Regions from separate parts of the Viridibacillus sp. FSL R5-0888 genome, predicted to be linked through region 1. Evidence: riboswitches for the same ligand, from Rfam matches in the RefSeq annotation. Region 1 holds a riboswitch; the other holds the start of a gene.
The links. A riboswitch is a leader RNA that binds a small molecule or an ion and turns the genes downstream of it on or off. The one in region 1 is predicted to bind FMN.
Positions count from the first base shown of each region.

Region 2: it holds a riboswitch for FMN, as region 1 does, so the genes downstream of both, ribD (bifunctional diaminohydroxyphosphoribosylaminopyrimidine deaminase/5-amino-6-(5-phosphoribosylamino)uracil reductase RibD) here and MKY02_RS15840 (ECF transporter S component) in region 1, are expected to answer to the same signal.

Region 1 covers NZ_JBBPAU010000001.1:3,167,780-3,172,514, forward strand. The annotation lists gene MKY02_RS15830 (GlsB/YeaQ/YmgE family stress response membrane protein) at 1-187, shown strand, start outside; gene MKY02_RS15835 (hypothetical protein) at 538-957, opposite strand; gene MKY02_RS15840 (ECF transporter S component) at 1,168-1,749, opposite strand; FMN riboswitch at 1,912-2,049, opposite strand; gene MKY02_RS15845 (ATP-binding protein) at 2,139-3,920, opposite strand; gene MKY02_RS15850 (response regulator transcription factor) at 3,913-4,629, opposite strand.
Region 2 covers NZ_JBBPAU010000001.1:1,921,612-1,926,346, forward strand. The annotation lists gene MKY02_RS09555 (class I SAM-dependent methyltransferase) at 1-491, opposite strand, end outside; gene MKY02_RS09560 (hypothetical protein) at 725-922, shown strand; gene MKY02_RS09565 (hypothetical protein) at 1,201-1,524, shown strand; FMN riboswitch at 1,706-1,839, shown strand; FMN riboswitch at 1,987-2,120, shown strand; FMN riboswitch at 2,247-2,380, shown strand; gene ribD (bifunctional diaminohydroxyphosphoribosylaminopyrimidine deaminase/5-amino-6-(5-phosphoribosylamino)uracil reductase RibD) at 2,515-3,600, shown strand; gene ribE (riboflavin synthase) at 3,604-4,242, shown strand; gene MKY02_RS09580 (bifunctional 3,4-dihydroxy-2-butanone-4-phosphate synthase/GTP cyclohydrolase II) at 4,261-4,735, shown strand, end outside.

The sequences.
Region 1 (4,735 bases):
TAAAGACATCCCCGGAGGAATTATTGGCAATATTATTGCAGGTATTATTGGAGCTTGGATAGGTGGTAATTTATTTGGTCAATGGGGACCAGCCTTAAGCGATTTCTATATCCTACCAGCTTTACTTGGTTCAATTATATTAATTTTAATAGTAAGTTTCATAATGACCTTAACTCATAAAGAATGATGAAAGCCTGAGCGTTATGCTCAGGTTTTTTTCTTTTCTTTGTTTAATATAAATGTAAGAGAATCACTAAATTCTTTTCCCACCTTTTCCCTTGAAAATATAATGATAAGTGAGCGGATAATAAAGTTACAACGTGTTATTAAAAGAATTAATGAATAGATAATGATAAGAGCATAAATTGATTATTGTTGTCAAAATATGCTCTCAAAGTATAACCGAACAATTTATATCGGCACTTCTTTTTCTTCCTACAGCTATTAGTAATCCTGTTTCTTTAGCTTTTTTTCACTTTATTGTTATCATAAAAAAAGCAATGAGATATAGGGCCTCATTGCTAATTGATGTTAAATTCAAATATTCTGCTCTTCATAAGAATATTGCGTCATACGAATAGCGACTTTACGTAACATTAAATCTACGAAAAAGAAAACGCTTCCTAAAATGAAGCCAGCAGTAGCAGCTGTTATTATTTGAAGTGACCAAACTCCACCTTGTGAGTAATATGCAACTGTAATCGGAATGACAATTCCTGTTCCGAAAGCCATATGCAATAGTAGAGAGTAACCTCTCACATTCATTTTACGCTCTGCTATTCGATCTGCTATATACGAAGCTAATAAACCGTATGTAAAAATAATTGGAACGACATATACGGTTAATGCAAATGCACTGTGTAGAAAATGTTCATCTGTTTGCATAAATAATAAAGGTAATGTAAAAAAGGCAATTATTGATGTAAAAAAGGAGCTTAATAATTTTCGTTCAGCCATTCACATACATCCTTTCTTTTATGGAAGTTAATCTCGATATATCGAATAAATTATATAACATTGTAAAATCACAAGTTATATATTCTCGTTTTTACATCATTATCTTACTCAATGTACTGAATATTCTATTTATTAACAGTATTATACATTCATTCAACGTTTTATTCAATTATAAAAGCCGATGTCTTTTTACAAACATCGGCTGAAGGTTTAATTTAAATAATGCATTCGTTGTTTTTCAATCCATTTTTTCATGCTATTAAACAATAGCATGAATATAATCATGACAATGAATCCTTTTATAATATTAAAAGGTAAAACACCTAGTACAATCATTTTCGTTAATGCTGTTCCAGTTGTAGCTGGGACATTTAAAAAGTACGTATACATAGGTAAGAATAGTACATAGTTCAGTAAACTCATACCTACTGCCATCGATAGTGTACCAATGACAAACCCAGTAGTTAGGCCCTTTGTACTTGAAAGTCGTTTATAAACAAAATATACCGGCATGATAAATAATACACCTGTTGTAAAGTTTGCAATATGGCCAACTGGCATACCTGTAGGACTCCCTGAGAAAATCCAATCTAACACGTTCTTAAATAACTCAACTAGAATACCTGCTAGTGGCCCCATGGTGATTGCTGCGATTAAGGCTGGCACATCACTAAAGTCCACTTCCAAAAATGCCGGAAACGGTGGTAGAGGGAAGTTAAATAGCATTAAAACAAAAGAAATACTACTTAACATTGCAATTGCAATCCTCTTCTGCAACTTCATGTTCTTCATAATACTTTTCTCTCCTTTTGTAGATCCACTTCAAAAAGAGGAAAGGTATAGTCGTTGTTGCTATGCAAAAAAATACCCTTAAGCACATAGTGTACTTAAGGGAGAATTTAGGCATAGTCAAATAAGCGTCTTATTGATACTCAAATTGAAAGACGACCGTACCTTCACCTTCTCCCATCCAGACTATACTGTCGGCTTTGGAATTTAACCAAATCCTGCCTTGCGGCTCGCGGGCTCAAGAGTATTGCTTAGTTCTCTAATACCGCCGATCGGGAATTTCACCCTGCCCCGAAGATGAACCATAATTTAATTGTAATACACTATAACTATATGCAAAAAAACACGAATTGTAAAGTCTTCTAACTTACAATCCGTGTTTTACATTTAATTTACATTTTTTCAATTGGTAAATAGAATGTGAATGTAGTTCCTTTATCAACTTCACTTTCCACTGTAATTCTACCCTTATGTGCTTCAACAATATTTTTGGCAATGGCAAGACCTAGACCAGTCCCACCCTTACCACGTGTTCTAGCTTTATCAGCTTTATAGAAACGCTCAAATACATACTGCAAATCATCGGCAGGTATCCCTGCACCGTTATCTTTTACTTGAATGCGTGCAAAGGATAGCTGACGGTCTACAATAACTTCTACACTTCCTTCGACTAGTGTATGACGTATGGCATTGTCAATTAAGTTTGTTAATACTTGTTCTATACGGTCTTCATCCATTTCTAAGTGAAGTGTATCTTCGATTGTTGTATTAAATGTCAGATTTACGTGTTTCTCTTTTGCTACTTGAACAAATTTTTGCGTAATTCTTTCAATAACAGGTGATATTGGAACAGAATCTTTATATAAACGCATATGTCCTGATTCCATACGAGCTAAGTCAAGCAAGTCTGTGACTAAACGCCCCATTCGTTGCGACTCATCATAGATGATTTTAATCATTTCTTTACGTTCTTCTTCACTTGAGACGACATCATCCATAATCGCTTCACTATAGCCTTGAAGCATCGCTATTGGAGTTCGTAATTCATGTGAGACATTCGCTATAAAGTCTGAACGTAATTTATCTAAACGATGCTCTTCCGTTTTATCTCGTAACACAGCTACTGCACCGCGCACGGAATTTCCACTATATAACGGGCTAATTGAAATCGCATAATAGGATCTTTCAATTTCAAGCTCTACTTCCAGCTCTTCTTCCAAGTCTAAAACGTGGTCAAGCATATGATAAATTTCAGCAGGAATAGGTTTATCACTATTGGCACTCTTATTGATAAACCATTTTTGTAGTAAAAGTTCCGCAGGTGGATTGCTGACCAAAATGGTACGGTCACGATTAAACGTAATTACTGCGTCTGTCATCGATGTCAATATACTTGATAGCTGTTCTTTCTCTTGGTTAATTACTTCTAAGTGGTGTTTAAGTTGTTTGCCCATTTGATTGAAAGCAGTCGCTAATTGACCAATTTCATCATTTTGTAAAACAGGTACTTTTGTTTCAAAATTACCTTTTGCTAATTCAAATGCTGCTTCTCTCATTTTACGAAGAGGAGACGTAATTCGAGTTGATAAGAAAAACGCAAAGAAAGTTGTCAACATCAAAGCAATTGCCGCCGCTAGAAAGACAATTTTAGTCGTTTCTTCTGTCGTCCTATGTATAGCGTCTGGGCTTTGATAAATAAATATGGCTCCGTGTAGTTCGCTTTCAACATCTATAGGAAAAGCTAAAACGATGTAAGACTCCATATGTTCTTTTTTCGTTGTTGAAGGAAGCATCATTTCTTTTACAACTGGTGCATTCGATGTAAATACTTTATCAAATGCTTTTTCATTAAGAATTTGTTGTTTAATTCCCTCTTGATTAAGTCCCTCTTGTAATGAAAAAGAAACTTTACCTGGTTTCTCGGCGATTAATGCATTTGTTTCATCACTCAGAACATCTGAAATAATAGCCTTTGTAGAGTCCGTTGTTTCACGGTCATTGATAATACGAGCAATTGTGGAAGCTTCTTGACGTAATGAGGACTCTGTTTGTTTAGTATGGTAGTTTGATAAAAATTCGAGCATTAGTACAGTGAAAACAAACAATACAAAAGAAACGAGAAGCAATATGGTTACCCATAGCTTCCCGACAACGCTGTTCCACATTCTATTCATTGACTACCTCAAATTTATAGCCAACGCCCCATACCGTTACAATCATTTTTGCCGCATTTTCAGAAACACGGTTTAGTTTTTCACGTAAACGTTTCACATGTGTATCAACTGTACGTAAATCTCCAAAAAAATCATAATGCCATACTTCTTTTAATAATTGCTCTCTGTCGAATACTTTATCTGGTGATTTTGCTAAAAAGTACAATAATTCGTATTCTTTTGGTGTTAAATTGACTTCTACACCATCAGCAGAAACTCGGTGTGCGTCATGATCGATTGTTAAATGTGGGAAGACGACTAAATCTTTTGATGCAGAAGTTGTTGTAATTGGTGAGAATGCTGCAGAACGACGTAAAATAGCTTTTACACGTAAAACCACTTCACGTGGGCTAAATGGTTTTACAATATAATCATCAGCTCCTAGTTCGAAACCTGATACTCGGTTTGCCTCTTCACCTTTTGCCGTTAATAGAATAATTGGCGTTGTTTTTTTATCACGAATTTCTTCACATACTTGTAAGCCATCTTTTTCAGGCATCATTATATCAAGGAGAATACAATGGTACTCATTTGCTAATGCCTTTTCCACTGCTTCTTCTCCGTCTTCAGCTTCTTCTACTACATACCCTTCACGTTCTAAATACATTCTTAACAAACGGCGGATTCTATCCTCATCGTCTACTACTAAAATTGAAATTTGTTCATTCACAACTATTCCTCCCAAAACCATCTATATGTCTATTGTACAATCAGCCTATCGAAATGAAAAGAAAAGCCCTTCCCTATAAAGGAAAAGGCTTTAGCTTTGCAACAAT
Region 2 (4,735 bases), 1.2 Mb from region 1:
CTTGGAAAATACCACGGGAACTCTTCTGCTTTGTATTCATAATCTAGTTCACTAAATGATTGTTGAATTGCTTCCACAATAGATTGAATATTACCTTGCCCACCCAATTCAGCGACAAAGCGACCACCATCTTTTAAAGCTTCATAAATACTTGCAACGGCCTTATCTTGAGATTTCACCCAATGTAAAGCAGCGTTAGAAAAAACTGCATCAAACTGTTTTGAATAACCAAGGTGTTGCGCATCTTTGACGTAGAAGGGAATATGACCAAATTTTTGGTTTGCTTGTTCAATCATTGATTCTGACTGATCAATCCCAATGACTTTTGCACCTAATTCAGCGATTTGTGCAGCTAAATCACCGGTACCACAACCGACATCTAAAATCTGCTCTCCTACTTTTGGATGAAGAAACGAAATTAATCCTTCCCCATATTTTGAAACAAATTGATGTTTTGTATCATATAAAGTTGCATTCCAAGTACTATTCATTTCACTCACTCCTTTTCTTAAGAAAACTATACTGTTAATTGGAATGATATAGAAATAATTAAAAAGTTGATTTTTGATAACGATTTGGAATTAGGTTATTAAGAAGAGCTCCTTTTTTTTACATTGAAAATTAATATATTTAGATAGTTTTGTTCAAGTCATGTTTACAAAATAAATACTAAGAATAAATCAAAAGAAAATGAACAAATTATAGTGGATGGAGGTGAATATAAATGGCGAATAACAACCAAGAAAAGAATAAAGCGAAAAAGAAAAATGACTTAGGTCGTGAAGAATTTGGGTATGGGTTTGATTTGAGTCCAGATGACTTTGATGTAGTTGGACAAAATGATGAAGCACATAAACAACATAATCATGAAGAAAAACAAAAACCGAATAATAAAAATAATGCTAGAAGAATAAATGAATAAGTAAGGTGAATAGAGGAGTGCTACATATAAAACGATATTAAATTGTTTTATTATGTAGTGCTTTTTTATTAGGCATGTTTAAATTTTTGTATGAGAGCAGATAATTTAACTGGTGGGAAAATGTTAGTAAATATTCGATATCATTGTGTCATATACATAAAATATTAAAACGATTTATATAATAGTTTAAGGTTATTTTCAATAGTATGTACACTACGACAGAAATAAATGTGATGAGGTTTTTAAAGCATAATTTTAATAATGAAAAGGAGGATATAATGAGAATAGGATACCGTTCTATTTCCATAATAGTTAACTTATTTCTAGGCTATTTATCTTTTTTTATAGGTTTATTATGGTTCATGACAATAATGTATGCATCGCATTCTTTTGGATTGAGAGTAGACTCTACTTTCGATGATGGTTTACTAGGTGTCTTTTTAATAATATCTATCATTGCAACAGCTATTTATATTCCTGCCTGCATTAATTTAAATAGTATAATAAGGCCGAAATTGGAAATGAGAAAATGGAGTTTTATTGCTTTTATATCCATAGTTTTTATCCTTGGTTTTTGTATTATTACCTTAACTATACAGTGAATTGGTGTTGGTAAATAAAAAAAATTACATTTTCTCATGACATGTAACAGGTCAATATAGCCCAACATATCAAGCTTTTAAGACTAATCTCTTTTTAGTATGTTCTCGATCAATCCAATATAAATTAAAAAACCTCTAGTTTTTAAATAAGTAAAGTGCTATGGTATTTACATACAATATAATAATCCTTCGGGGTCGGGTGAAATTCCCAATCGACGGTGATAAAGTAAAACTTTTAAGCCCGTGAGCCTTTTTTAGGCAGGATATGGTGAGAATCCAAAGCCGACAGTATAGTCTGGATGGGAGAAGGATGTAAAGAATATCAAGGTCTTATTAAATTTATGTAGATTTAATAGGTTTATTTAGCATTGATAATTTATGTCTCCTATCAAACTCCGTAGTGTTCTATGGGGTTTTTTTGATGCCCTAAAACTTATTTGTATTGTTGTTAATTTCATATGTAATATCCTTCGGGGTCGGGTGAAATTCCCAATCGACGGTGATGAAGTAAAACTTCTAAGCCCGTGAGCTTGATAAGAGCAGGATTTGGTGTGAGTCCAAAGCCGACAGTATAGTCTGGATGGGAGAAGGATGTAGAGAATATCGAAGTCTTATTAAAAATAAAGTATTTTAATAGGTTTATTTGCTTATGATATTTTACATAACTCCTATCAAACTCCGTAGAAATCTATGGAGTTTTTTTGATGGAAAAACTAAATAAGTAAGTCCTTCGGGGTCGGGTGAAATTCCCAATCGACGGTGATGAAGTGAATCTTCTAAGCCCGTGAGCTTGATAAGAGCAGGATTTGGTGCGAATCCAAAGCCGACAGTATAGTCTGGATGGGAGAAGGACAGCTAGATTACACGCAATTCCTTTTGAAAAATAGTATTTCATTAGGTTTATTTAGCGATGCGTTTATCTAATACTCTCCCAAACTCCCTAATTTAATTAGAGAGTTTTTTATTTTTCAAAAAGGGAGGTTTATCACAATGCATGACGAGTATTTTATGGATTTAGCGTTGAAATTTGCAACAGTAGGTGAGGATCAAACTTCGCCCAATCCGGTAGTAGGAGCGATCATTGTAAAAGAAGGTGCTGTAGTTGGTTTTGGAGCGCATCTTAGTGCCGGTTCTCATCATGCGGAAGTACATGCACTCAATATGGCCGGGGAAAATGCTGTTGGCAGTACAATGTATGTCACATTAGAGCCTTGTAATCATTATGGTAAAACACCACCATGTACGATGGCCATTTTGAATGCAGGTATAAAAAAAGTAGTGGTAGCAACACTCGATCCAAATCCCAAAGTAGCTGGCACTGGTGTAACAAAGCTAAAGGATGCTGGCATTGAAGTGGAAGTGGGGCTTTGTGAAGCCGAAGCTGTGAAATTAAATAAAGCTTATTTTCATTTTATGAAGCAGAAGTTGCCTTTTGTTACGTTAAAGCAAGCTATTACATTGGATGGCAAGATTGCTACCGTTCATGGAAAAAATGAAAATATCACAGGTAAAGAAGTGCAGGAGGATGTTCATCGAAAAAGAGGGCAAACGGATGCGATCTTAGTTGGTGTTGGGACGGTGTTAATAGATGACCCATTACTAACAAATCGATTTACAGAAAGTAAAAAACAACCGATTCGAATCATTTTGGACACGCATTTAAGAACACCTATAAATGCTAAGGTTATCACTGATCAAACAACGCAGACATGGATTGTTGTTGGGCTTGAAGTTACCCCTGATCATATCACCAGCTTTGCACAAGACAATGTACAAGTAATCCAACTTAAAACAAAAACAATCGCAATCCAGGACGTCCTTCAAGAGCTGGCAAGGCGAAATATCGTCACCCTTTATGTAGAAGGGGGGCAGCGTATAAATACGAGTTTTATCAATTCAGGTCTAGTTAATGAAATGATTACTTACATAGCACCAAAACTAGTAGGTGACCATGATGGAATGGGGATGTTGGAAGATTTAGAAGTAAAAAGCATGGCTGATGCTGTCCCACTAAAACTGCAGCAAGTGGATCGAATTGGTGATGTAATTAAAGTGATTTCGGGAGTGGGGGTATAGCGTATGTTCACAGGAATTATTGAGGCAAAAGGAAAAATTACAGAGCTGAAAAAAGATGCAGAGAGTATGAAATTTACTATTGAAGCTCAAGACATCATGTTGGATATGCAACTTGGCGATAGTGTAGCAGTAAACGGCGTATGCCTAACCGTTTCGCATTTCACACTTCACGAATTCACGTTAGATGTCATGCCAGAAACGGTCAAAGCGACAACAATTCACTCCTTAAAAGTAGGGCAGTTGGTGAATTTAGAAAGAGCAATGGCTGCAAATGGGCGATTTGGCGGTCACTTCGTTTCAGGTCATGTTGATGGGACAGGGACTATTATCAGAAAAACAAAGCAAGCAAATGCAGTCTACATTGACATCGCTATCTCTAGAGAACTGAGTGATTTGTGTATACCAAGGGGTTCCGTAGCCATTGATGGAACAAGCTTGACGATTTTTGAAAAACATCCTGAAAAATTGACTGTATCTCTTATTCCACATACGTATCAAGAAACGATTTTCGCACTGAAGGAAACGGGACAACAAGTGAATATCGAAACAGATATGCTAGGCAAATATATTATTCATCAATTACAGAATAACGATAGTACTTCAGCAATTACAATGGATTTTTTACAACAAAACGGATATTAAAACGGGCGGTGTATAGCAATGTTTCACTCAATTGAAGAAGCATTAAAGGATTTAAAAGAAGGCAAAATGATCATCGTCGTTGATGATGAAAATCGTGAAAATGAAGGGGATTTAGTAGCACTTGCAGAATATGCAACGCCAGAAAATATTAACTTTATGGCAACGCATGCAAGAGGTCTAATTTGTACACCAATCACAGAAAAAATCGCAACAGAGCTCAACTTACATCCAATGGTGTCCAATAATACGGATCACCATCAAACGGCATTTACAGTAAGTATTGATCATTGTAATGCAAAGACGGGTATTAGTGCATTTGAGCGTTCGCAAACGATTCAACATTTATTGAATCCCAATGCATTAGCTGATGATTTTAAAAGACCGGGTCACGTTTTTCCGTTAGTTGCTAAAAGAAATGGCGTATTAGAAAGACCTGGTCATACAGAAGCGGCAGTAGATTTGGCGAAAGCATGCGGCGCTATTCCAGCAGGTT